2 regions of the Pseudoclavibacter sp. RFBI5 genome follow, and region 2 is predicted to be linked to the other one. Evidence: riboswitches for the same ligand, from Rfam matches in the RefSeq annotation. Region 2 holds a riboswitch; the other holds the start of a gene.

Region 1 (10,851 bases), on a different contig from region 2:
CTCATGAACGTCGCCATCGTGGCCCACACGTCGGCGTCGTTCGTGAAGAGCGGCTGCCCCTCCTGCGCGGACAGGAACGGGATGGTCGCCTCGAGCGTCGCGAGCGCGTCGCTCTTCGCCTCGTCCGTGTAGAGGGTCGGGATGTACTCGGCGGCGATGTCGATCGACTCCTCCGGGTTGTCGATCACGTCCTGCGTGGCCAGTGCGAGGGCCTCGAGCACGGGGGTGATCGACGCGTCGTCGCCCTCGATGATCGAGTCGGCGACCCCCAGGGACGGGCCGACGAGGGTCGGCGCATCCGCCGGCGCGATCTCGATCGTGCGAACCGGGAAGCCCGCCTTCTCGAACTGCACGGCGTCGTTGTTGATGTAGCCCATGACCCCATCGACCGCGCCCGTCGTGAGCGCCGCCTGCTGCGTGTAGCCGATGTACTCGATCTTCACGTCGTCCGCCGTCAGCCCGTTGCTCTGCAGCAGCGACAGCAGCGCGAAGTACGTCTGCCCGTAGGGGCCGGGCGTGCCGATGGTCTTGCCGCGCGCATCCTCGGCCGTCGTGATGTCGGAGTCCTCCGGCACGATGAGCGTCGCCGGGTACGTGTTGTAGAGCGTCGCCACCGAGGTGACGGGGATGTCGGCCGCCCGCGCCTGCGTGATCTCATCGCCGCCCGCGTACACGAAGTCCTCCGTGCCGTTCGCGAGCGCACCGAACAGGTCCTCGCCCTCGCCGTGGTGCCGCAGCTCCACGTTGACGCCCTTGTCGTCGAAGTAGCCCTTCGCCTCGGCCACGTAGAACGGCACGAACTGGATGTTCGGGGTGTAGGTGAGGCCGATGGTCACGTCGCCCGCGGCCGCGGCGGGTGCCTCCGCGCCGTTGCCGTCTGCCGAGGGGGAGCATCCGGCGAGCACGGCCACGGCTGCCACGGCGCCGGCCGCGATGACGGAGCGCACGGCCCGCGAGCGGAAGCCCGCGGTGGTTGGACGAGTGTTCATGGGCGTCTCCAGATCGAGAGAGGGCGGGTGTGAGGTCAGGCGGGGAGCGGTTCGTCGGCGAGCACGCGGGCGCGCCGCCTCGACTTGGGTTCGTCGTCGTTCCAGGTCACGGCGTTCTGGAACAGCCGCATGAGGATGTACAGGGCGACGGCGAGGAGCACGAGCATGAGCAGCGTGGAGAAGATACCGGGGATGTCGTTGGCGTCGCGGTTGAGGGTGAGGAGCATGCCGAGCCCCCGCCCACCCATCGTGAACTCGCCGACGACGGCACCCGTGATGGACAGCGTCACACCGGCGCGGATGCCGGCGAGCACGCTCGGCAGGGCGAGCGGCCCCTCGACCCACCACAGCAGCTGGTACCAGTTGGCGCCGTCGATGCGCCCCGCCTCGATGACGTCCTGCGGGAGCTGCCGCACGCCGAGCACGGTCGTGACGATCATCGGGAAGAACGACATGATCGCGCAGAGCACGACCGTCGGGGCGAGGCCGTAGCCGATCCACAGCACGAGCAGGGGTGCGAGGGCGATGGCCGGGACGGCCTGCGACGCGGCCACGTACGGGGTGATCGCGACATCGACCCACGGGAGGCGCGCGATGAGGTAGCCGAGCGGCACGGCCACGAGGATCGCGAGGAGACTGCCGAGCAGGGCCGCCGAGAGCGTCACCCACGCGTGGCCCAGCATCGGGCCCTTCGTCACGTCGAGCCAGAAGCGCTCGGCGAGCTGGCCGGGAGCAGGGAGGAACTGCGGCGAGATGAGCCCCGCCGCCGTGACGAGCCACCACACGGCGAGCACACCGATCGCCACCGTGATCGGTGCGAGGAAGCGTGCTGACGTCGTGTTCATCTACCCGGCTTTCGTGGAAAGCTCCGGGGATGACGAGGCGCGTGGAGGTCGCCGAACTGGTCGGCGGATTCCACGAGCTGACGGTACGCCGAGGCGTGCCGTCACGTGCGCCTCCCTTCCGGACTTTCACCGTCGGTTCCGGAATTTCACCAGATCAGCCACTCCCTTGCGGGAGCAGGTCGCGGACTATAACCGCCGGCTCGGAATTACACCGACCCCGGAGCACGTGGACTCTGTCGCCAGAATACGACACGCCCCCGTGATGCGCGACATCGTGACGCTCCGCGACGAGCGAACAGCTCCAGGGAATGCCTGGACAGCAGCGTCGTCGCCCTTGCCACCGTTCTCTCGGGATGGTCTGCACGCACGCGGATGGCTTGCAACACATCCCGAGGCGCGAAAGCCATCTCGAGACACGGCTATCCGGCGGCGGCCTGCGCCTCCGCGGTCTTCTTCGCGCTGCGGAGCTCGCTGGAGATCGCGGCTGCTGCGATGGGCTTCGCGAGGCCGAGGCGCTCGGCGATGCCGCCGGCGTCGAACTCCGCATCCACCGTCACGCGGGTGCTGGCCGGGGTGATCGCCTCGGTGCGCACCTCGGCGGCGAAGGACGCACGGCCCTCGACCGATTCCCAGCGAAGGCGCTTGCCCGGCTCGTTGACGACGACCTTCGCGTCGATCGAGCGTCGCTGCCCGACGAGCTCGACGTCCCACCTGATGAGATCAGGGCCGAGCACCTCGACGTGCTTCACGATGCTGAGGACGCTCGGGAGCGACTCCGGCTCGGCGTAGAGGTTGAAGAGCACGTCGACGGGCACATCGATGTCGATGGATTCACTCACGAAGGTCATGCGATGAGCGTAGCCGTCGCACGCTACCGGTTCGCCGCGAGCGAGCCGGTCGTGGACGCCCCCGGCGTGGAGGCGAAGCAGCGGTAGCCGCGCAGCCCCGCGTCCCAGTCCGCCTGGTTCAGGGGGTAGCTGGCCTCGATGACGAGCCCGGGCACGGCCGCGGCCGCGGCGGTGTCGAGGACGTCGCTCGCCTGGCACGTGATCTGGGCGCGGTCCCTGAGCGCTTCCTCGCCCGGATACTCGGCGTCTGCGGACAGCGTCGTCGCCTCGACGTCGGCGAGCAGCTGCCCCGAGTGCTCGGCGTCGCAGTCGACGACATCGAACCTGGGCTCCCAGGGCGAGACGTAGTCGCGGATGCACTGGCCCGGCTCGAGCAGCGACGCGTCGGCGCCCGCGAGCGGCACCTCGGTGAGCGCGGGCCCGGCCGTCTCCTCTGGCGGGACCTGACCGTCGCCGAACGGCTGGAGCCAGACTCCGAGCGCGGCCCCACCGAGGAGGAGGACCCCGATCAGCGCTGCGAGGACGCCGCGGTTGCGGCGCTTCGCGGCGCGCTCCACCTGCTGCTCGCGTGCTTGAGGCTGCTCGCGCGCCTCAGGCGTGGGGGTCGCTGCCATGGGGAGTGCCTAGGCGAGGCCCAGGTCTTCGAGGCCGATCGCGGCGCGATACGGGTAGCCCGCGGCTTCGATGACGCCCTGCGCTTCCGTGGCGCGGTCGACGATGACGGCGACGCCGACGACCTTCGCGCCGACCTTCTCGAGGGCTTCGATGGCCTTGAGCGGCGAGCCGCCCGTGGTGGACGTGTCCTCGAGCACGACGACCCGCTTACCTTCCAGGTCCGGCCCTTCCACCTGGCGGCCGCGGCCGTGGTCCTTCGGCTCCTTGCGCACGACGAACGCGTCGACGATCTTGCCCTGCGCGAGCCCCTGGTGCATGACGGCGCTCGCGAGCGGGTCTGCACCCATCGTGAGGCCGCCGACTGCATCCACCGGCGCGCCCGTGAGGGTCTCGAACTCCACGATGACCTCGAGCAGCACGCGTCCGATGAGCGGCGAGGCGCGGTGGTCGAGGCTCAGCTTGCGGAGGTCGATGTAGTACGTCGCCTTCTTCCCGCTCGTGAGGGTGAAGTCGCCGTGGAACACGGCTTCGTCGCGGATGAGTTCGATGAGGGCGTCGCGGTCTGTCGTCACGGTCCTCAAGCCTAATCGCCCGAGGGGCCGGTCAGCGCGCTGAGAGCGAGTCCGCTGCGATGGCGTCGGCGATCGTGGCCCGCGGATGCGCGCGACGCCACTCCCGCAGGGCGGCGCCCGTCGGCAGCCCGTGTTCGTCGCGGCTCGCGGTCATGCCGCCGCCACCGGAGGACGCGGGCCGATGGTCGCCTGCCCCGGACGACGTGGTCGGGTCGAGTTCGCTGGTCTTCGTCACGGTGTTCGTCTTCATCACGCCTCCTCCGGCCAGCGCCTAGCTGGCCTTCGTTGTCTCGGGATGCTTCCGGTCCTGCGCGTCGAGCTGCCGCCAGCCCATCAATCCCCTCGGCCCGCTGTCAAGCGCCCTGGGCCGTCGATGGCCTGGACTCGCCCATCTCCGCGACTCCCAGTGAACTCTGCGGATCCTGCGACGGCGGCGATCCCAGCGCCTCCAAGGCCGCCGAGCGCGCGCACGCTGTGAGATCGCCGAGACGCCGAGACCCGGCCACCGAAACGACGGTGGCCGGGTCCCGGCGTCCAGCGGAGTTGTCACGCTCCTCGCGGAATCAGCGGCTGAGGAACTCCAGCACGACCCGGTTCCACTCGTCGACGTGACTCACGTTGACGCCGTGGGGCGCATCCGCCACGACGTACAGCTCGGAGCCGGCGACGGCCTCGTTCGTGCGAGCTCCGGACCCCTCGAAGGGCACGGTCGCGTCGCTGTCACCGTGGATGACGAGCGTCGGCACCTTCACGGCCTGCAGGTCGTCGCGGAAGTCGGTGCTCGCGAACGCCGCCATGGCCTGCAGGGCGGCGGGCTTGAACGCCTGCTTGGTCAGCTCGATGGCCGCCTGGCGCTCCTGCTCGGAGACGACGAGCTTGTCGTCGACCGAGTAGAACGTGGTGATGAAGCCGTCGTAGAACGACTCCTGGTTGGCGGTGAGCGCGGCCGTCATCTTGGCGGCCTCTGCAGCTTCGAGGGGGCCGTCCGGGTTGCCGGCGGTCTTCAGCAGGTACGGCGGGACAGCGGATGCGAAGACGACGCTGTGCACGCGCTCGTCGCCGAACTTCGCGAGGTAGCGGGCCACTTCGCCGCCGCCCATGGAGAAGCCGACGAGGGTGACCTCGCGCAGGTCGAGGGCTTCGAGCACCGACTGCAGGTCGTCGGCGAAGCTGTCGTAGCTGTACCCCGTGAGGGGCTTGTCGCTGCGGCCGAAGCCGCGGCGGTCGTAGGTCACGACGCGGTGGCCGGCGGCCTCGAAGGCCGGCACCTGGTGGTTCCAGGCTTCACCCGAGAGCGGCCAACCGTGGATGAGGACAACGGGGCGACCGGTTCCGCCCGTGTCGTCGACGTGGAGCTTCGTTTCCGCGAGCAGGCCGTGGTGTGCGGTGATCTCAGTCATTGCGGTGCCTTCCCGCGCCGCGACTTGCGACGCATCGGGAATCATTCGGAGCCGGGCTTCGCATCGGATCGGTGGCTCGGAGGTTCGGAGGCAACGCTCAGACGTCGATCGTGAAGGCGAGGAGCTGGAACGGCGGCCGCCCGTCGCCGGGGTCGACGGTGCGCACGCGCGACTCGAGGATGGAGAAGCCGAGCCGCTCGTAGAGGCGGTGCGCTCGCACCATCTGCGGTCCGCTGTTCATGACCACGCGCCGCAGCCCGCGCTGTCGCGCGAGCTCGATGACGAGCCTGGTGAGGATCGCGCCGACCCCGCGCCCGCGAGCGCCTGGGTCGACGGCGAGCAGCCGGAAGTCGAGCTCCTCGTCGCTCTCGGGCAGCGTCGTGAGGTGCTCCCCCGGTTTCGGCGTCACGACGGATCCGAGCAGCTCCCCGTCCCCCGCATCCACGGCGACCCACACCTGGTTGGCTTCGGCGCGCTCGGCGACGGAGACGATGTCGTCGCGGTAGTGGCCCGAGATCGTGTACTCGAGTTCGTAGGCGCGCAGCGAGAGGGCTGAGACGGCGTCGATCTCGTTCGGCCGCACGAGCCGCACCACGACGCCGGGGTCGAGCTGCAACGGCAGCCGGTAGTCGATGTGCGGGACGCGGGACGCATCGGCGACCGCCTCCGTGTCGCTCGCGTCGTCAGCCCCGTTGGTGCGCCGATACCCCAGGCCCTCGTAGAGCGCCTGCGCCGCGAGGTTCTTGCCGCCCGTGTCGAGCACGAGCGCGGATGCGCCCCACCCGAGCGCCGTCTCGCTCGCCGCCTGCATGAGGCGCTTCGCGACGCCGAGCCGCTGCGCGGTCGGTGAGACGGCGAGGAGGCGCACCTCCGCTTCCTCCCCCGTGGCGAGGCGCGATGGGCCCGTGCCGGCGCGCGCGATGCTGAGCGTGCCCACGACCTCGGCGCCGTCGCGGCCGCCGGAACCGTCGCGTTCGGCGACGAGCACAGCACCGGCTGCGGCTCGTCCCTCGACGTCGCGCACGAAGCGTCGGCGCTCCTCGCCGACCTGCAGGTTCCCGTATGGCCCAGCGGCGAACGCCGCCTCGCTGACGCGGATGACCTCGGGCCAGTCGGCGGGCGCCGCCTCGCGGACGCGGATCCCAGCGGGCGCTGGCGGCACGGGTGCGGCCGACGCCGCCTGCGTCGGCACGGGTGCGGTCTGCGTCATGCGGCGGATGCCCCGACCAGCTCGTCGCTCCAGAGCGTCGTGGGGAACTCCTCGCGGAGCGCTGGGATGACGGCAGTGGCGAAGTACTCGAGCTGGTCGAGCTGCTGCTCGTGCGGGAGCGTGGTGGGGAGGCTGATCGACTGCAGGTCGTGGTCGAAGGCGCCGTGGAAGCGGCCGATCTTGTCGATCACCTGCTGCGGGCTGCCGACGAGCGCCGGCCCCTCGGCGATGGCGTGGTCGATGTCTCGGAACACGGAGTTGTTGCCTGGCACGTTGGTGGCGGCGACGAGGGCCTCGTAGACGGGCCCGTACTGCTCCTTCGCCTCCTGGGAGGTCTCGGCGATGAAGAGCGAGCCCGCGCCCGCGCCGACGAACGCGGTGCGGGGGTCATGGCCGTGGCGCTCGAACTCGTCCCGGTAGTGGCGCACGAGCACCTCGTAGTTGCGCAGAGGCTGGATGGCGTTCGCCGAGAAGAGCGGGTCGCCCCACTTCGCCGCGAGGGCTGCTGAGGCGAGCGTCGTGGCCGAGCCGTGCCACACGCGGGGCGGTCCGGCATACGGCCGCGGCAGGGTCGTGACCTTCGTGAGGGGGCGCGTGAACTCGCTGCCTGGCCAGTCGAGCTCGGTCTCCCGCCACAGCTGCCGGAGCAACGCGTACTTCTCGGCGAGCAGCTCCCACTGGTCGTCGATCTCGAGACCGAACAGCGGGAACTGGGCGACCTCGTTTCCTTTGCCGATGGTGATCTCGAGGCGGCCACGCGAGAGCTGGTCGATCGTCGCAAAGTCCTCGGCGACTCGAACGGGGTCGAGGATCGACAGCACGGTCACGCCCGTCTGGAGGCGGATCGTCGACGTCTGCGCCGCGATGGCCCCGAGGAGCACGCTCGGCGAGGACGACAGGAAGCGGCCAGCGTGGCGCTCCCCCACCGAGAAGGCGTCGAAGCCGAGCTCCTCAGCGCGCAGCGCGAACTCGAGGGTCTCGTGGAGCCGCTCGGACGGCGTCAGCTGCTCGCCCGTGACCGGGTTGGCGACGTACGGGACGATGTCGAGGACCTGGAACTTCACGCTGAGGCGCCCTCTGCGTGCTCGCCGGCCTTCGCGAGCGGCGTCTTCTCCCCGGCCTCGATGCCGACGGGGAGTCGGTTCTCGGCGGGAGGCAGCGGGCAGGTCGCGAAGACCGTGTACGCGCAGGGCAGGTTCACGGCGCGGTTGAAGTCGACCGTGACGCGGCCATCCGCATCCGGCGCCGAGACCGACAGGGCACGGTTCGCGGCGTACGTCGTGAGGCCGCTCGTCGCATCCGTGAACAGGACGAGCAGCGATCCAGCCTCGTGCCCATTGAACGCGGTGAGCGAGAACTGCTCGCCGCGAAGCTCGAAGGTGACCCTGCCCGGCGAGGAGTAGACGTGCTCGAGCCCCTCGACCGCCGCACCGACGGTGACATCGCGCGGCTCGTCGAACGCCTCGAATGTGCCCTGCGCGCGCCAGCGCGGGTTGGGGAGGTAGGTGGGGGTGCCCGAGTAGGCGGCCAGGTAGTCGTAGTCGGGGTCGCGGGGGCGCACGATCGTGAAGCCTCCCCGCTTGGCGATCTCGATGAGCACCCTGCCGGCGCGGGCGGTGACCCCGTCGCGCTCGGCGATGCACGGGAACCGGTGCAGCCGGGGCCCCTGCAGCAGGAGGCCGTCAGCCTCGAGGGTCTCGCCGTCGGCAAGATCGACGATCGCCTGCCCGTCCTCGAGCGACCAGGAACCGGGGATGCCGTCGATGGCCTGCGGATCCTCCGACAGGAAGTTCAGGCTGGTCACGGCTAGGAACCCGTGGCCATCGGTGCGCCGCTTCTCGTGCTCGACGTGCCACGCCTCCCAGTCGCGGTTGAACTGGGCGCGGTCGACGTCGCGGACAAGGGACGGGGAAGCCGAGATGCTCATGCCGGGATGGTAGGCAGACGCCGCCTGGAACCGTAAGACGGGGGCTGCGCCGGACTACTCAGGGCGTCACATTGTGCAAGGCGGGCGGTGCGTTTCAGGGGACACACCGGAAACACGACTGCAACACACTTCGTTCGTTCGCGTAACACCACCGCCGCGCAGGCGAAACAGCACGAGCGCACCATGAGTGCACCCCGACGCCCCACGTGCGTCCCTTGCAGAGAGGTCTACAACGATGGATCAAGGAAATACCGCATTCATCCTCTTCGCGGCGGCGCTCGTGCTGCTGATGACACCAGGACTGGCGTTCTTCTACGGAGGCCTGGTCAAGGCGAAGAGCGTGATCAGCATGATGATGATGAGCTTCGGAGCGATCGGCCTGATCGGCGTGCTCTGGGTGCTCTTCGGCTACTCGATCGCCTTCCCGGCGGCTGAGGGCCTGAGCCCGCTCTTCGCGATCGACCCGTCCGCGATGGGGCTCTCCAGCCTCCTCGAGGTGCCGGAAGACGCCGCCTACCCACCGCTCGCGTTCGCCGCCTTCCAGGCGACCTTCGCGATCATCACCGTCGCCCTCGTCTCCGGAGCCATCGCCGACCGCGCGAAGTTCGGCTCGTGGATGATCTTCGCCGGCATCTGGGCGACCGTCGTCTACTTCCCCGTCGCGAGCTGGGTCTTCAACTTCGGCCTCGCCGATGACGGCTCCTTCGCCTACGGCGGATGGACGACCTACGGCCTGCAGGAGACGTTCGGCCTCGGCGTCATCGACTTCGCCGGCGGCACGGCAGTGCACATCACGGCCGGCGCGGCAGCCCTCGCCCTCGCGATTGTCCTCGGCCGCCGCGTCGGCTTCGGCAAGGGAGCCCACGTCCCCCACAACCCGCCGTTCGTGCTCCTCGGCGCCGGCCTCCTCTGGTTCGGCTGGTTCGGCTTCAACGCCGGGTCCGAGCTCGCCGCTGACGGCGTCGCAGCCCTCGCCGTCGTCAACACGATCGCAGCCCCCGCGGCCGCGCTCCTCGCCTGGCTGGTCGTCGAGAAGATCCGCGACGGCAAGCCCACCTCGGTCGGCGCAGCATCCGGTGCCGTCGCGGGCCTGGTCGCCATCACCCCCGCCTGCGCATCCCTCGACCCCGTGTGGGCGATCCTCCTCGGCGTCATCGCCGGAGCCGTCTGCGCCATCGCGATCGACCTGAAGTTCAAGCTGGGCCTCGACGACTCGCTCGACGTCGTGGGCATCCACCTCGTCGGCGGCCTCATCGGAACCCTCTACCTTGGCTTCTTCGCCAACGGCACCGGCCTGTTCCTCGGTGGAGACGGCACGCAGCTCCTCGTGCAGGCCATCGCGGCCTTCGCCATCATGGCGTACTCCTTCGTCGGAGCCCTGGTCATCGGATTCATCATCCACAAGACCATCGGCTTCCGTGTGAAGGACGAGGACGAGATCGCCGGTCTCGACACCGTCTCGCACGGTGAGGCTGGCTACGTGCTGGAGGACACGCGCGTCTAGCGTCGCCCCGTTCACCGACCTCGAAGGTGGCGGCACAGTTCACAGACTGGCCGCCACCTTCTGGCCTTCCCCCACCAGGGCAGCGCCAACCCCAACTGAGCTACACGCAGATTGGACGCCGTTCGATGAAGATCGTCACGCCGCAGTCGCTGCCCCGGGAACGACTCGGCACCGACCTCCGCTCGGGAAGCGTGCACGAGATCTGGCGCGACCCGGACGACGAGGTCGACCCCAGGTGGAGCCTCTCCCTCGTCGACGTGAAGCGAAACGTGAAGTCGCTGCACCGACCTGAGGGAACGGTCGACCACTGGCTCGGCATCAGCGGGCCGCAGCTGCGACTCGTGGATGGGACACGGCAGGAGAAGGTGCGCGCCGACCACCAGATCGTGGTCGAGTCGACGACGCCGCTCCTCCTGCTGCGCAGCTCCATCGGACGCGCGAAGAGCACCCGGCTGCTGCGGGTGACCCGCAAGTCGGAGATGCAGCCCATCATCCTCGGCCGCGTGTTCGTGAGCGACCCCGTCGAGTTCGACCCGGACGTGCGGGCCATCTACCTGATCAGCGGGCGCCTCCGCGTCGCCGACACCGACCTGGCTGAGGGCGAGGCGGCGATTTTCGACGACACCGTCCCCCCGGTGATGCACTCGGATGGCGCCTTCGTCGCGACCATGGCGATCCCCTGCGTCGAGGTGCCCCAGGGCTCGTGACCGGGCTGTGACAGGTACGCGCTTGATCGTGCCGAACCGTTATCGCAAACGTCGCCGCGCATCTGCTCGCTCCCCATACGGTGGTGAGCGACAGCTGGCAGAGAGCCGGCAGACGGGGAGCATCAATGCGCGTCGACTTCTTCCGTCTGGCATCCCTCGTCGCTGGGCTCGCAATCGCCCCACTAGCGCTCAGCGGTTGCACGGCGCTCGATACTGCACAGGAGGCAGAGCCCA
Region 2 (10,851 bases):
GCCTCCGCAGCCGGCGGACTCCGCGAGGCTGTCGTCGACGGCGTCACCGGCATCCTGCTCGAGACGCGCGACCCCGCCGACTGGGCGGCCGCCATCGCGGGCATCCTCCGACAGTCCGAGGTCGCCGAGCGCATGAGCCGCGCCGCACGCGAGCACGCGCTCACCCACTCGTGGGACCTCAGCGCGGAAGGCCTCCTCTCGGTGTTCCGCGACCTCGTCGCACAGGCCCGGCCGGGTTCCGCGCGTGCCTGAGGCCGGCCACAGCCTGCTCGACTCGGTGCGCCACGCGCTGGTCGTGCACGCGCATCCCGACGACGAGGTGCTTGCCGGCGGCGCCCTGCTCCGCGAGCTCCACGAACGCGGCGCACGAGTCACGCTCGTGACGTGCACGCGCGGCGAGCTCGGCGAGATCGTCGACGGCGCGCTGCCAGATGCCACCTCCGTCGGGGAGCTCGCGGCCGTGCGGGAGCGGGAGCTGCGCGGCTCGCTCGACGCCCTCGGCATCGACGAGCACCGCTGGCTCGGCACCGCCCCCGCACGCGCCGAGGGCCTCGCACCCCGCGACTACCGTGATTCGGGGATGCGCTGGCTGCGGCCGGGCCTCGCGGGCCCCGCCGACGAGACTGACCTGCGGTCGCTGAGCGTCGCCCCGCTCGAGGAGGTCACCGCTGATCTCGCCGCCGCGATCGCCCATGACGGGCCGGACCTCGTCATCAGCTACGACGCGACCGGCGGGTACGGGCACCCCGACCATGTTCGGGCGCGGGAAGCGAGCCTCGCCGCATCGCGGGCAGCCGGTGTGCGATTCGCGGAGCTCGTCGAGCAGAGCGAGCGTGCCCTCGCGGCCGAGATCGGCGACCTCGAGTGGTTCGACCTCGAGCAGCACCGGGCCGCGGTCCTCGCCGCCCTCCGCAGCCACCGCACCCAGCTCACGGTCGACGACGAGGGCGCGTCGCTCGTGCACTCGGGCGGGCAGCGGCAGGACGTGCACCTCGCGATCGGTCTGCGCGAAGTGGTGGCGTAGCGAGGCCGTCCGCGCGGGCACCCACCTGGGTGCGAGATGTCCCACGACGTCACACGCCAAGCTTGCGGGCTTATGCTCGCCGTGCAACATGCTCCGGGGTCGGTGAAAGTCCGAACCGGCGGTGAGAGTCCGCGACCCGCTCGTCCGCGAGCGGTTGACCTGGTGGAATTCCGGGACCGACGGTTAAAGTCCGGATGGTAGGTGCATGGGAGGCGCTCGTTTCGGCGAGGGCCTCCGAGGCGTCGGCTGCCGGACTCTCCGGCTGCGCCGGCACCGGGACATGGCCCCGTGGTACGCGAAACGCGGAGGTCCGGCCATGCCGATCCAAGAACCCACACGCGTCGACACTGTCGACGCCGCCATGCAATTGGCGCTCTCCCTGGCGGCCCGAGGGCCAGCCCGAGATCCGAACCCACAGGTCGGGTGCGTCCTGCTCGCGCCGCCCTCCGGCGAGGGCGGCCCGCGCCGCATCCTGGGAAGCGGCCACCACCGCGGAGCGGGCACCCCGCACGCGGAGGCCGCCGCGCTCGACGCCGCGCGCGCAGCCGGGGCGGATGTGCGGGGTGCGACCGCCGTCGTGACCCTCGAGCCCTGCGCCCACAGCGGCAGGACGCCGTCGTGCGCCGACGCCCTCCTGCACGCAGGTGTCGCGGAGGTCGTCTACGCGGTCGCGGACCCGAACCCGATCGCATCCGGGGGAGCGGCGCGCCTTCGCGCGCACGGGGTGAGCGTGTCGATGGGCACCCGGCAGGTCGAGGCCGAGTCACTCCTGCGGGTCTGGCTCGTCAATGTCACCGAGCGGCGGCCGTTCGTGACGCTCAAGCTCGCATCCACGCTCGACGGGAGGGTCGCCGCCGCCGACGGGTCGAGCCAGTGGATCACCTCCGAGGCCGCCAGGGCGCACGCGCACGGTCGGCGGGCCGAGGCCTGCGCGATCCTCGTCGGCACCGGAACGCAGCGCGCCGACGACCCATCGCTGTCGGTGCGGGGAATCGCCGCGACCGACGCGTCTCAGCCCCTGCGCGTCGTGATGGGGCTGCGCGAGGTCGAGGAGGGCGCCGCCGTGCGCGCGGAGCCGGAGCTGTTCGTGCACCTCCGGACGCACGACCCGGTCGACGCCCTGGAGGTCCTGCACGCGAGGGGCGTCCGCCACGTCATCGTCGAAGGCGGCCCCACCATCGCGGCGGCCTTCCTGCGCGCCGGACTCGTCGACGAGATCGACGCCTACGTCGCGCCCATCCTGCTGGGCGACGGGGCGAGCTCCGTCGCGTCGCTCGACATCGGGAGCCTCCGGGACGCGAACAGGTGGACCACCGACTCCGTGCATCCGCTGGGCGTGGACACGCTCATCCGGCTCGTCCGGGGCCCCGAATCACCCGCCGTTCACGTCCCCGGCGCTGCACCCGTGGGAGTCGCAGCATGAACGCTGAACTGCTCCGGGCACTCGAGGCGCTGCGGGCGGGACGCCCCGTGCTCGTCGCCGACGCCTCCTCACGCGAGAACGAGGTCGACGCGATCCTCGCGGCGAACACCGCCACCCCCGAGTGGATGGGCTGGATCATCCGCCATTCCTCCGGGCTCCTCTGCGCGCCCCTCCCGGCGGCGCTCGCCGACCGGCTCAGCCTGCCGATCATGGTGGAACGCAGCGAGGACGCGCGCGGCACCGCCTACACGGTCACGGTCGACGCGGCCGAGGGGGTGACGACGGGCATCTCGGCAACCGACCGGGCAGCGACCGTCCGCGCCCTCGCCGCAGCGGACGCGCGGCCGAGCGATCTCATCCGCCCGGGCCACGTGCTGCCCCTGCGCGCCGTGGATGGCGGCGTGCTCGAGCGTCCGGGGCACACCGAGGCGGCCGTCGACCTGGTGCGCCTCGCTGGCACCGGCGAGGTGGGCGTCATCGCCGAGCTCGTGCGGGACGACGGCGAGATGCTGTCGTTCGGCGAGGCGCTCGAGCTCGCGGCAGCCACCGACCTGGTGCTGCTGCACGTCGACGACCTCGTGCGCCACCGCAGGGAGCATCCGGGCTTCCCCGCAGTGCGCACGCAGGAAGAACCGCAGGACCACAGCCAGCAGCGCGCCGCCCAGGCGCACGTGAGAGGAGCGCGACGATGAGCGGACACGGAGCACCGACAGTGCAGGCAGACGGGCGCGGCATGCGAGTCGTCGTCGTCGCGGCCGAGTGGCACGAGACGGCGATGGACGCGCTGCTCGACGGCGCCCAGCGCGCACTCGCCGATGCCGGCGTCACCGACGTCCAGGTCGTGCGGGTTCCCGGCTCGTTCGAGCTGCCCGTCGCGGCGAGCCGCATAGCCATGAGCAGGCCGGACGCGATCGTCGCGCTCGGCGTGGTCATCCGTGGCGGCACCCCGCACTTCGACTACGTGTGCACGGCCGCGACCAACGGCCTCACCGACGTGGCCGTGCGCACGGGCATCCCGGTCGGCTTCGGGGTGCTCACGTGCGACGACGAAGCCCAGGTGCAGGCCCGCATCGGCCTGCCGGGGAGCTTCGAGGACAAGGGGGCGGATGCGGCACTCGCCGCCATCGCCACCGCGAGCGCGCTCCGGGAATGGCCCGCGAGCCAGCCGGCAAGCCTGCCCACGAGCGGACGGGGCTGACCGTGTTCACGGGCATCATCGAAGAGCTCGGTCGGATCTCGAGCATCGAACGGCATGACACGGACGCGCGCCTCACGCTGCGCGCCCCGCTCAGCGTCAGCGACGCGAGGATCGGCGACTCCATCTCGGTCGACGGCGTCTGCCTCACCGTCGCCGAGCTGCTCGACGACGGCTTCACCGCGGACGTCATGGGGGAGACGCTGCGTGCCTCCGCGCTCGGCGACCGGGCCGAGGGGGAAGCGGTGAACCTCGAACGCGCCATGCGCCTCGGCGATCGCCTCGGTGGCCACATCGTGCAGGGGCACATCGACACGACCAGCGAGGTGCTGGAGGTGGAGCGCTTCGACGCGTGGCGGCGCATCCGCTTCGCCATCGACCCAGCGCACGCGAGGCTGCTCGTCGACAAGGGGTCGGTCGCCGTGTCGGGTGTCTCGCTGACGGTCAGCGCGGTCAGTGCCGTCAACGGCGTCGGGCGAGCCGGCGCAGATGGCTCGCCCTGGTTCGAGGTGTCGCTCATCCCCGAGACGCTCGCCGCGACGACCCTCGGCGACCTTGGCGTCGGGGACCGGGTGAACGTCGAGACCGACATCCTCGCGCGCCACGTGGCGCGGCTCGCGGGTCACCAGGCGTGAGCGAGGGGCAGGCGGGGCGAGCTCTTCGCTCCGTCTGCCCGGCGGGAAACCGGCACCATGCAGCTCAGCGAATCTCAGCGGACCACCTCGATCTTGATTAACCGCTTGATCAAGGTGATGGCGTGTGGTTATAGTCTGCGTAACCGATTAACCACGAACAATGAGGTGACATGGACCAACGAGGGTTCTACAAGCCAGACGGAGCTTGGGTAGGCGACGTGATCCCGTGGCAGGAAGGCGGACGCTTCCACCTCTTCTACCTCCACGAGACCCGTGAAGCCCCGAAGGCTGGCATGCCCTGGCACCGCATCGAGTCGGACAACGTCGTCGACTTCTCCGAGACCGGGGTCGCGCTCGCATCGGGTGGTCCAGAGGCCGCCGACTTCAACGTCTACACGGGCAGCGTCGTGCTCGACCAGAACGGCCACCACCACCTGTTCTACACGGGGCAGAACCCAGCCATCACCGGCCAGGACGGTCGGGCGCTTCAGGTGGTCATGCACGCAACAAGCTCGGACGGTATGCGCACCTGGGAGCGTCACCCCGCACACACATTCGGCGCTACACCCGGCTACGAAACCGGTGACTGGCGCGATCCGTTCGTGTTGTGGGATGCCGATCAGCAGCTCTGGCGGATGCTCATCACTGCTCGCCACGAGCACGGTCCCGATCGACGCCGCGGTGTCATCGCGCAGTGCACCTCGAAGGACCTCACGACTTGGCATGCTGCTGCGCCGTTCTGGGACCCGCGGCAGTACGTCGCGCACGAGTGCCCAGAGGTGTTTCAGTGGGGCGACTGGTGGTACCTCGTGTACTCGGAGTTCAGCGATGCTTTCGCCACCCGCTACCGGATGTCGCGCAGCCTCGAAGGTCCCTGGCAGGTCCCGGAACATGACACCCTTGACGGGCGGGCCTACTACGCGGCGAAATCTGCAGAACGAGAAGGCCGACGCTTCTTCTTCGGCTGGATCGCAACGCGAGAGGGGGCACGCGACGACGGCCCCTGGCAGTGGGCGGGCACCCTGTCCGTGCTCGAAGCGGAACAAGCGTCCGATGGGACACTCTCGTTCCATCCGGCGGCCGAGCTCCGAGAGACGTTCGACACGCTTGCCGGTTCAGGCGGCATCGCACCAGGGACGGTGCTTGCCGCGTCGGACGGCTACGCCGAGGTGCTGACCGACCGAGACGCGCCGAGCTCTGCCCGCGTGCGTGCGCGATTCGACATCACGCAGGACACCACCGAATGCGGCGTCCTGCTGCGGGCCAGCGCAGATGGCGACACGGGGTACCGACTGCGCCTCGAACCGAAGCGCAATCGCCTCGTCTTCGATCGCTGGCCGCGGGCATCGACCGGCACCGAGCAGTGGCACATCTCCGGGGATGTTCCCCACGTCGTGGAACTCGAACGACCCTGCTCCCTCGACGCGGGCGTGCACGAGCTCGAGGTCATCCTCGACGGTGAACTCTGCGTCGCGACCGTCGACAATGCCGTGGTCCTGAGCACTCGGCTCTACGACCTGCCCGCCGGCCGTCTGGGCGTCTTCGTCGCTGAGGGCACCGTCACCGTCGACAGCTTCATCATCCAGAGCCGCGACTCAGCGCCCCATTCGCCTTCCCCGCGCCATCAGCACCTCGTCACTACGGCGAGCTGACCTTCATCCACTGTCCCGATCAATCAACGGAGATCTCGATCATGTTCAGAACATCCAGGAAGACCGCCATCGTCGCGACCGTCGCGGCCGCGGCGCTTGCACTCACGGCCTGCGCCGGTGGCGCTCAGAGCGTCGACCCGAGCAACGTAAATCCGGAGGGTGAGATCGTCCCCAGGGAGATCTCGTGGCTCCTGTCCAGGCCGGCTGACGGGGGTGTAATCACGGCAATGCAGCAGATCGCCGAAGAGTACGCCGCTGAACATCCCGGCTTTGCGCTCAACCTCATCACGACCCCCGATCGTCCTTCCTACATTCAAAAGTACGAGACGCTGGCCGCGGCCAACCAGCTTCCTGAGCTCTTCGACACGGACGCGACTCCGTTCGCCCAGAAGCTCGCCGGTCAGGGGCGGATGCTCGATATCGATGCGCTCCTGGAAGATCTCGGGCTTGCCGACGACTACCGCGAGACGGCGCTCAACTACCAACGGTTCGATGACGGGACGCTCCGCATGGTGCCGTTCGAGTTCCAGCTCGAGTTCTTCTGGTACAACCAGGCTCTTCTCGACCAAGCAGGTGTGCAGCTGCCCGCGACGCTCGATGACTTCCCAAAGGTGTGCGAGGGTCTGCGGGCGGCAGGGATCACCCCGATCGCCCTCAACGGACAGGACCAATGGCCGCTTGAACGCTACATGGCCTACTACCCGTTCCGCATGGTTGGTCCCGAATACATCCAGGACCTGAAGAACGGAGACGCGAATTTCTCTGACCCGGCGGGACGCGCAGCTGCAGAATGGCTCTCCTCGCTTGGGCAGGCCGGCTGCTTCCAGGAAGGCTTCTCGTCCACGGGGTACGCGGATGCGCAAGCATTGTTCACCTCGGGTAAAGCGGCCATCTACAACACCGGCACCTGGGAGCTCGGAAACCTGGCCACCGAATCGCTGGATTCCGGCGTGCGGGACAACGTCGACTACTTCACCCTCCCCACCATCGACGGAGCCGTCACCGCCGACAACGAGTACGTCACGCCATCGGGAATCGGGATGGCCGTGAACACCAAGACCTATGACCCACTGGTTCGCGACTTCCTCGCGTTCGCACTCGAGCGATACCCGACGCTCTACGCCGCGACAGGTGCGATCTCCCCGACGGTCTCCGCAGAGACGGTTATCCCGGGAGGCGCCACCCCGCTCTATGAGCAGGCAGTCTCCCAGGCCGACGACACCGGAGGCGCGATCGCCATGCCGTGGGACACCCAGCTCGACCCAGCCACCAACACGCGGCTTCAGCAGGAGTTGACATTGCTGGTGCAGGGGGACATCACTCCGGACCAGTTCGTGGAGACCATGGACGCCGCGATCTCGGAGAACCGCGTTGAGTAACGCAGCCCCCGCAGAGAATCACGGTCCTCGCCCGCGTCGTCAGAAGAAGCCGTTCGCCTCGATGCTCCCACTCCGATCTCGTCTCTCGGTGCTGGTCTTCCTCCTCCCGCCGCTGCTCCTCTACAGTGCTGCGGTCCTGCTGCCGATCGTGCAGTCACTGATCCTGAGCTTCTACCGCTGGGACGGCATCACGAACATGGTCTTCGTGGGTCTCGACAACTACGTGAAGATGTTCACGCGCGATGATGTCTTCTGGACGTCGTTCGTGAACGCCCTCGGGTATCTGGTCATCTGTCTTGTGCTGCAGCTCGGCGGCGCACTCGCGGTCGCGGGGCTTCTCACTGCGATGCCGAGAGCACGGGAGCTCGTGAAGACGCTCTACCTCCTGCCTGCCGTCATCTCAACGGTGGCGATCGCGTTCCTCTTCCAGCGCATCTACTCGCTGGAGCCAATCGGTCTGATCAACCAGCTCCTCGAATGGTTTGGTCTCGGGGCATGGCAGACTGCCTGGCTTTCCAACGTGCAGACAGTGCTTCTTGCGGTCTCGATTCCAGAGGGGTGGAGGTTCACGGGCCTGTACATGCTCATCATCTATGCAGCCCTCATCGCGGTTCCGAAAGAGCTCGAAGAGGCTGCTCGTCTCGATGGGGCGTCCTGGTGGCAGGTCTTCTGGCGAATCCGATTCCCCTACATTCGGCCCGTCTGGATCACAACCACGATCATGGCGACCACCTTCGCGCTGCGTGGTTTCGATATCCCGTACCTCCTGACCAACGGTGGGCCAGGACAGTCGTCGGAGCTCCTGACCACCTACATGTACAAGACAGCTTTCGTGCACACCGACTACGGCTACGCCAGCGCGATCTCCGTGTTCATCGTTGTCGAGTGCCTCGTCGCTGTTGGTCTCATCTTCCTGCTTCTCCGTAGAAGGGACGCCTCATGACCGCGACACGTGTTCTCACCCCCGCCACGTCGCCAGTGGAACCCCAGCCAGCGCCAATACCAGGGCCGCGTCGCTCGCGTTCACCCCGACCGCCGCGAGTGCGGGTCCAGCGAACGCTCCTCACCGTGACCGTCGTGCTTATCGTGCTGGCGCAGGTGTATCCCCTGGCGTGGCTCTTCGTCACGAGCTTCCGCACGGCTGCGGATTTCGCCGGCGGAAATCCCTTCGCGCTTCCGGCGGAGTTCACGCTCGAGAACTACTCGCGAGCGTTCGCCACCGGCAACCTCTGGCTCAACATCGCGAATAGCTTCATCGTCACGCTCGGTTCGAGTGCGCTCATCGTGATCGCGGGAATGATGGCTGCGTTCGCTCTCCAGGTGCTCGGGTTCCGACTCAGCGGACTTGTTCGAGGGCTCTTCCTGCTGGGCATCATCGTGCCCGTGCAGATTGCGCTTGTGCCGCTGTTCATCGACTACTCGCAGATCGGGCTGCTCGACACGCACCTGTCGATGATCATCCCTCTCGCCGCATTCGCGATGCCGATGGCGGTCTACCTGTTCTCCTCGTTCTACGAGTACATTCCACGCGAGATGTACGAGGCCGCATCCCTCGACGGGGCTGGACCGTACCGTATCTTCACCCAGATCACGTTCCCGCTTTCCGTGAACACGATCATCACGGTTGTCCTCGTCAACAGCATCTTCATCTGGAACGACTTCATCTTCGCGAACACCTTCGTGCTGTCGGATGGGCTCAAGACGATCCCACTCGGACTGCAGAACTATATTGGCGCGATGGGCAACACCGACTGGACGGCAACGTTCGCTGCCGTCTGCGTCACCGTGACGCCGCTGCTTCTCGTCTTCCTTGTGCTGAACAAGGCCATGATCAGCGGCCTTGAGAGTGGAGCGACCAAGGGATGAACTTGTCCGAGCACCCTAAGAACGGGCCCCCCGTGACCATGCGCGAGGTTGCCAAGGCGGCGGGAGTGTCCGTCGCCACGGTCTCCCATGTCGTCAACAACAAGAAGGGCGCGCGCATCGGCGAGGATGCGCGCCGCCGAGTGCAGCACGTTGTCGCTGAACTCGGATACCGTCCGAATGCGCTGGCCAAAACCCTCTCACGGGGGACGTCTCGCTTCATCGGGCTGGTCGCCGATGCCATCGCGACGACCCCGTTCGCCGGCCAGATCATCCACGGAGCCCAGGACGAAGCATGGAAACACGGCTACATCCTGCTCGTCGCCAACACGGAGAGCAACGCGGCGGCGGAGAGTGAGGCGATCGCCATGATGCTGGAGCATCAGGTGCACGGCATCCTCTACTCCACCTGGTATCACCGAGGAATCACGCCCCCGGAGGGCCTCGAGAAGACCGAGACCGTGCTGGTGAACTGCTACGCCCTCGATGGCGGCTACCCCGCGGTCGTTCCCGACGAGTACCAGGGCGGACGAGCCGCAACTGCAGCGCTGCTGGCAGCAGGGCATCAACGCATCGCGTTCATCAACACGACGACCGAATCGCCCGCCCAGTCCGGTCGCCTCGCGGGGTACCGGGCAGCGCTCGAGGCTTCCGGGGTCCCATTCGACGACTCGCTGGTCTTTCCCGCGTCACCGCAGCAGGAAGGTGGTTATGCGAGTACCGATGGCGTGCTGAGAACCGGTGCCACCGGAGTGTTCTGCCACAACGACCGCGTCGCGATGGGCCTCTACGACGGACTCCGCGAACGTGGCCTGCGCATCCCCGAGGACATCGCCGTCATGGGCTTCGACAATCAGGACGTGATCGCTGCCCACCTCAGGCCGCCCCTCTCGACGGTTGCGCTCCCGCACTACGAGCTTGGAGCGCAAGGCGTTCGGCTGCTGCTCGGACTCGAGAGCTCCACTCCGGATTCTCCGCAGCTCATCGACTGCCCACCGATCGCGCGGAGCTCCGTCTGATGGCTGGCAGCTCTCGCCGTGCAGCAGACCCCACCGTGCCGCGCCCGATCGTCCACTTCGCCCCTGAGCGTCACTGGATGAACGATCCGAATGGGCTCATCCACCACGGTGGCCTCTGGCACGTGTACTTCCAGTGCAACCCGGAAGGCAACGACTGGGGAAACATGAGCTGGGGCCACGCCAGCAGCAGCGATCTGCTCTCCTGGACCGAGCATCCTCTTGCCCTTCGTCACAGCCCAACCGAGCAGATCTACTCAGGGTCGATCGTGCGCGACCCCAGCAGCGATGACAACCGACTGCGAGCGATCTACACGAGCGCCTACTCCAACGGCAAGCAAGCCCAGTCCGAGGCCACGAGCACAGACGGAGGGTTGACATGGACGCAGAATCCGCAGAACCCGATTCTCGATCGAGGCACATCGAACTTTCGTGATCCGAAGGTCATCAGGTACGCCGATGCCGAAGGTCGAGAACGATGGGTGCTCCTCGCCGTCGAAGCGGAGGACCGGCAAGTGCTGTTCTACCGCTCCGACGACCTGGAGACCTGGGACTACCTGAGTTCGTTCGGGCCTATCGGGCCGACCGGCGTGGTGTGGGAGTGTCCGGATCTTGTTCAGCTTCCGCTCGACGGCGACCCGGAACGTGCTCGCTGGGTACTGAC

What was found. Region 2 has a riboswitch for FMN ahead of ribD (bifunctional diaminohydroxyphosphoribosylaminopyrimidine deaminase/5-amino-6-(5-phosphoribosylamino)uracil reductase RibD). Riboswitches for the same ligand answer to the same signal wherever they lie in the genome.
Region 1: it holds a riboswitch for FMN, as region 2 does, so the genes downstream of both, C5E06_RS01185 (ABC transporter permease) here and ribD (bifunctional diaminohydroxyphosphoribosylaminopyrimidine deaminase/5-amino-6-(5-phosphoribosylamino)uracil reductase RibD) in region 2, are expected to answer to the same signal.

Annotation. Positions count from the first base shown of each region.
Region 1 is NZ_PSYA01000002.1:108,664-119,514, reverse strand. It holds gene C5E06_RS01190 (ABC transporter substrate-binding protein) at 1-989, opposite strand, end outside; gene C5E06_RS01185 (ABC transporter permease) at 1,025-1,834, opposite strand; FMN riboswitch at 1,937-2,063, opposite strand; gene C5E06_RS01180 (SRPBCC family protein) at 2,254-2,682, opposite strand; gene C5E06_RS01175 (septum formation family protein) at 2,706-3,296, opposite strand; gene pyrE (orotate phosphoribosyltransferase) at 3,306-3,869, opposite strand; gene C5E06_RS01165 (hypothetical protein) at 3,901-4,119, opposite strand; gene C5E06_RS01160 (alpha/beta fold hydrolase) at 4,433-5,269, opposite strand; gene C5E06_RS01155 (GNAT family N-acetyltransferase) at 5,367-6,479, opposite strand; gene C5E06_RS01150 (LLM class flavin-dependent oxidoreductase) at 6,476-7,543, opposite strand; gene C5E06_RS01145 (DUF1684 domain-containing protein) at 7,540-8,406, opposite strand; gene C5E06_RS01140 (ammonium transporter) at 8,642-9,910, shown strand; gene C5E06_RS01135 (hypothetical protein) at 10,036-10,617, shown strand; gene C5E06_RS01130 (hypothetical protein) at 10,743-10,851, shown strand, end outside.
Region 2 is NZ_PSYA01000004.1:3,990-14,840, forward strand. It holds gene C5E06_RS02925 (glycosyltransferase) at 1-252, shown strand, start outside; gene C5E06_RS02930 (PIG-L deacetylase family protein) at 245-1,024, shown strand; FMN riboswitch at 1,110-1,234, shown strand; gene ribD (bifunctional diaminohydroxyphosphoribosylaminopyrimidine deaminase/5-amino-6-(5-phosphoribosylamino)uracil reductase RibD) at 1,341-2,447, shown strand; gene ribB (3,4-dihydroxy-2-butanone-4-phosphate synthase) at 2,444-3,139, shown strand; gene ribH (6,7-dimethyl-8-ribityllumazine synthase) at 3,136-3,645, shown strand; gene C5E06_RS02950 (riboflavin synthase) at 3,648-4,277, shown strand; gene C5E06_RS02955 (family 43 glycosylhydrolase) at 4,448-5,929, shown strand; gene C5E06_RS02960 (ABC transporter substrate-binding protein) at 5,971-7,308, shown strand; gene C5E06_RS02965 (carbohydrate ABC transporter permease) at 7,370-8,251, shown strand; gene C5E06_RS02970 (carbohydrate ABC transporter permease) at 8,248-9,174, shown strand; gene C5E06_RS02975 (LacI family DNA-binding transcriptional regulator) at 9,213-10,190, shown strand; gene C5E06_RS02980 (glycoside hydrolase family 32 protein) at 10,190-10,851, shown strand, end outside.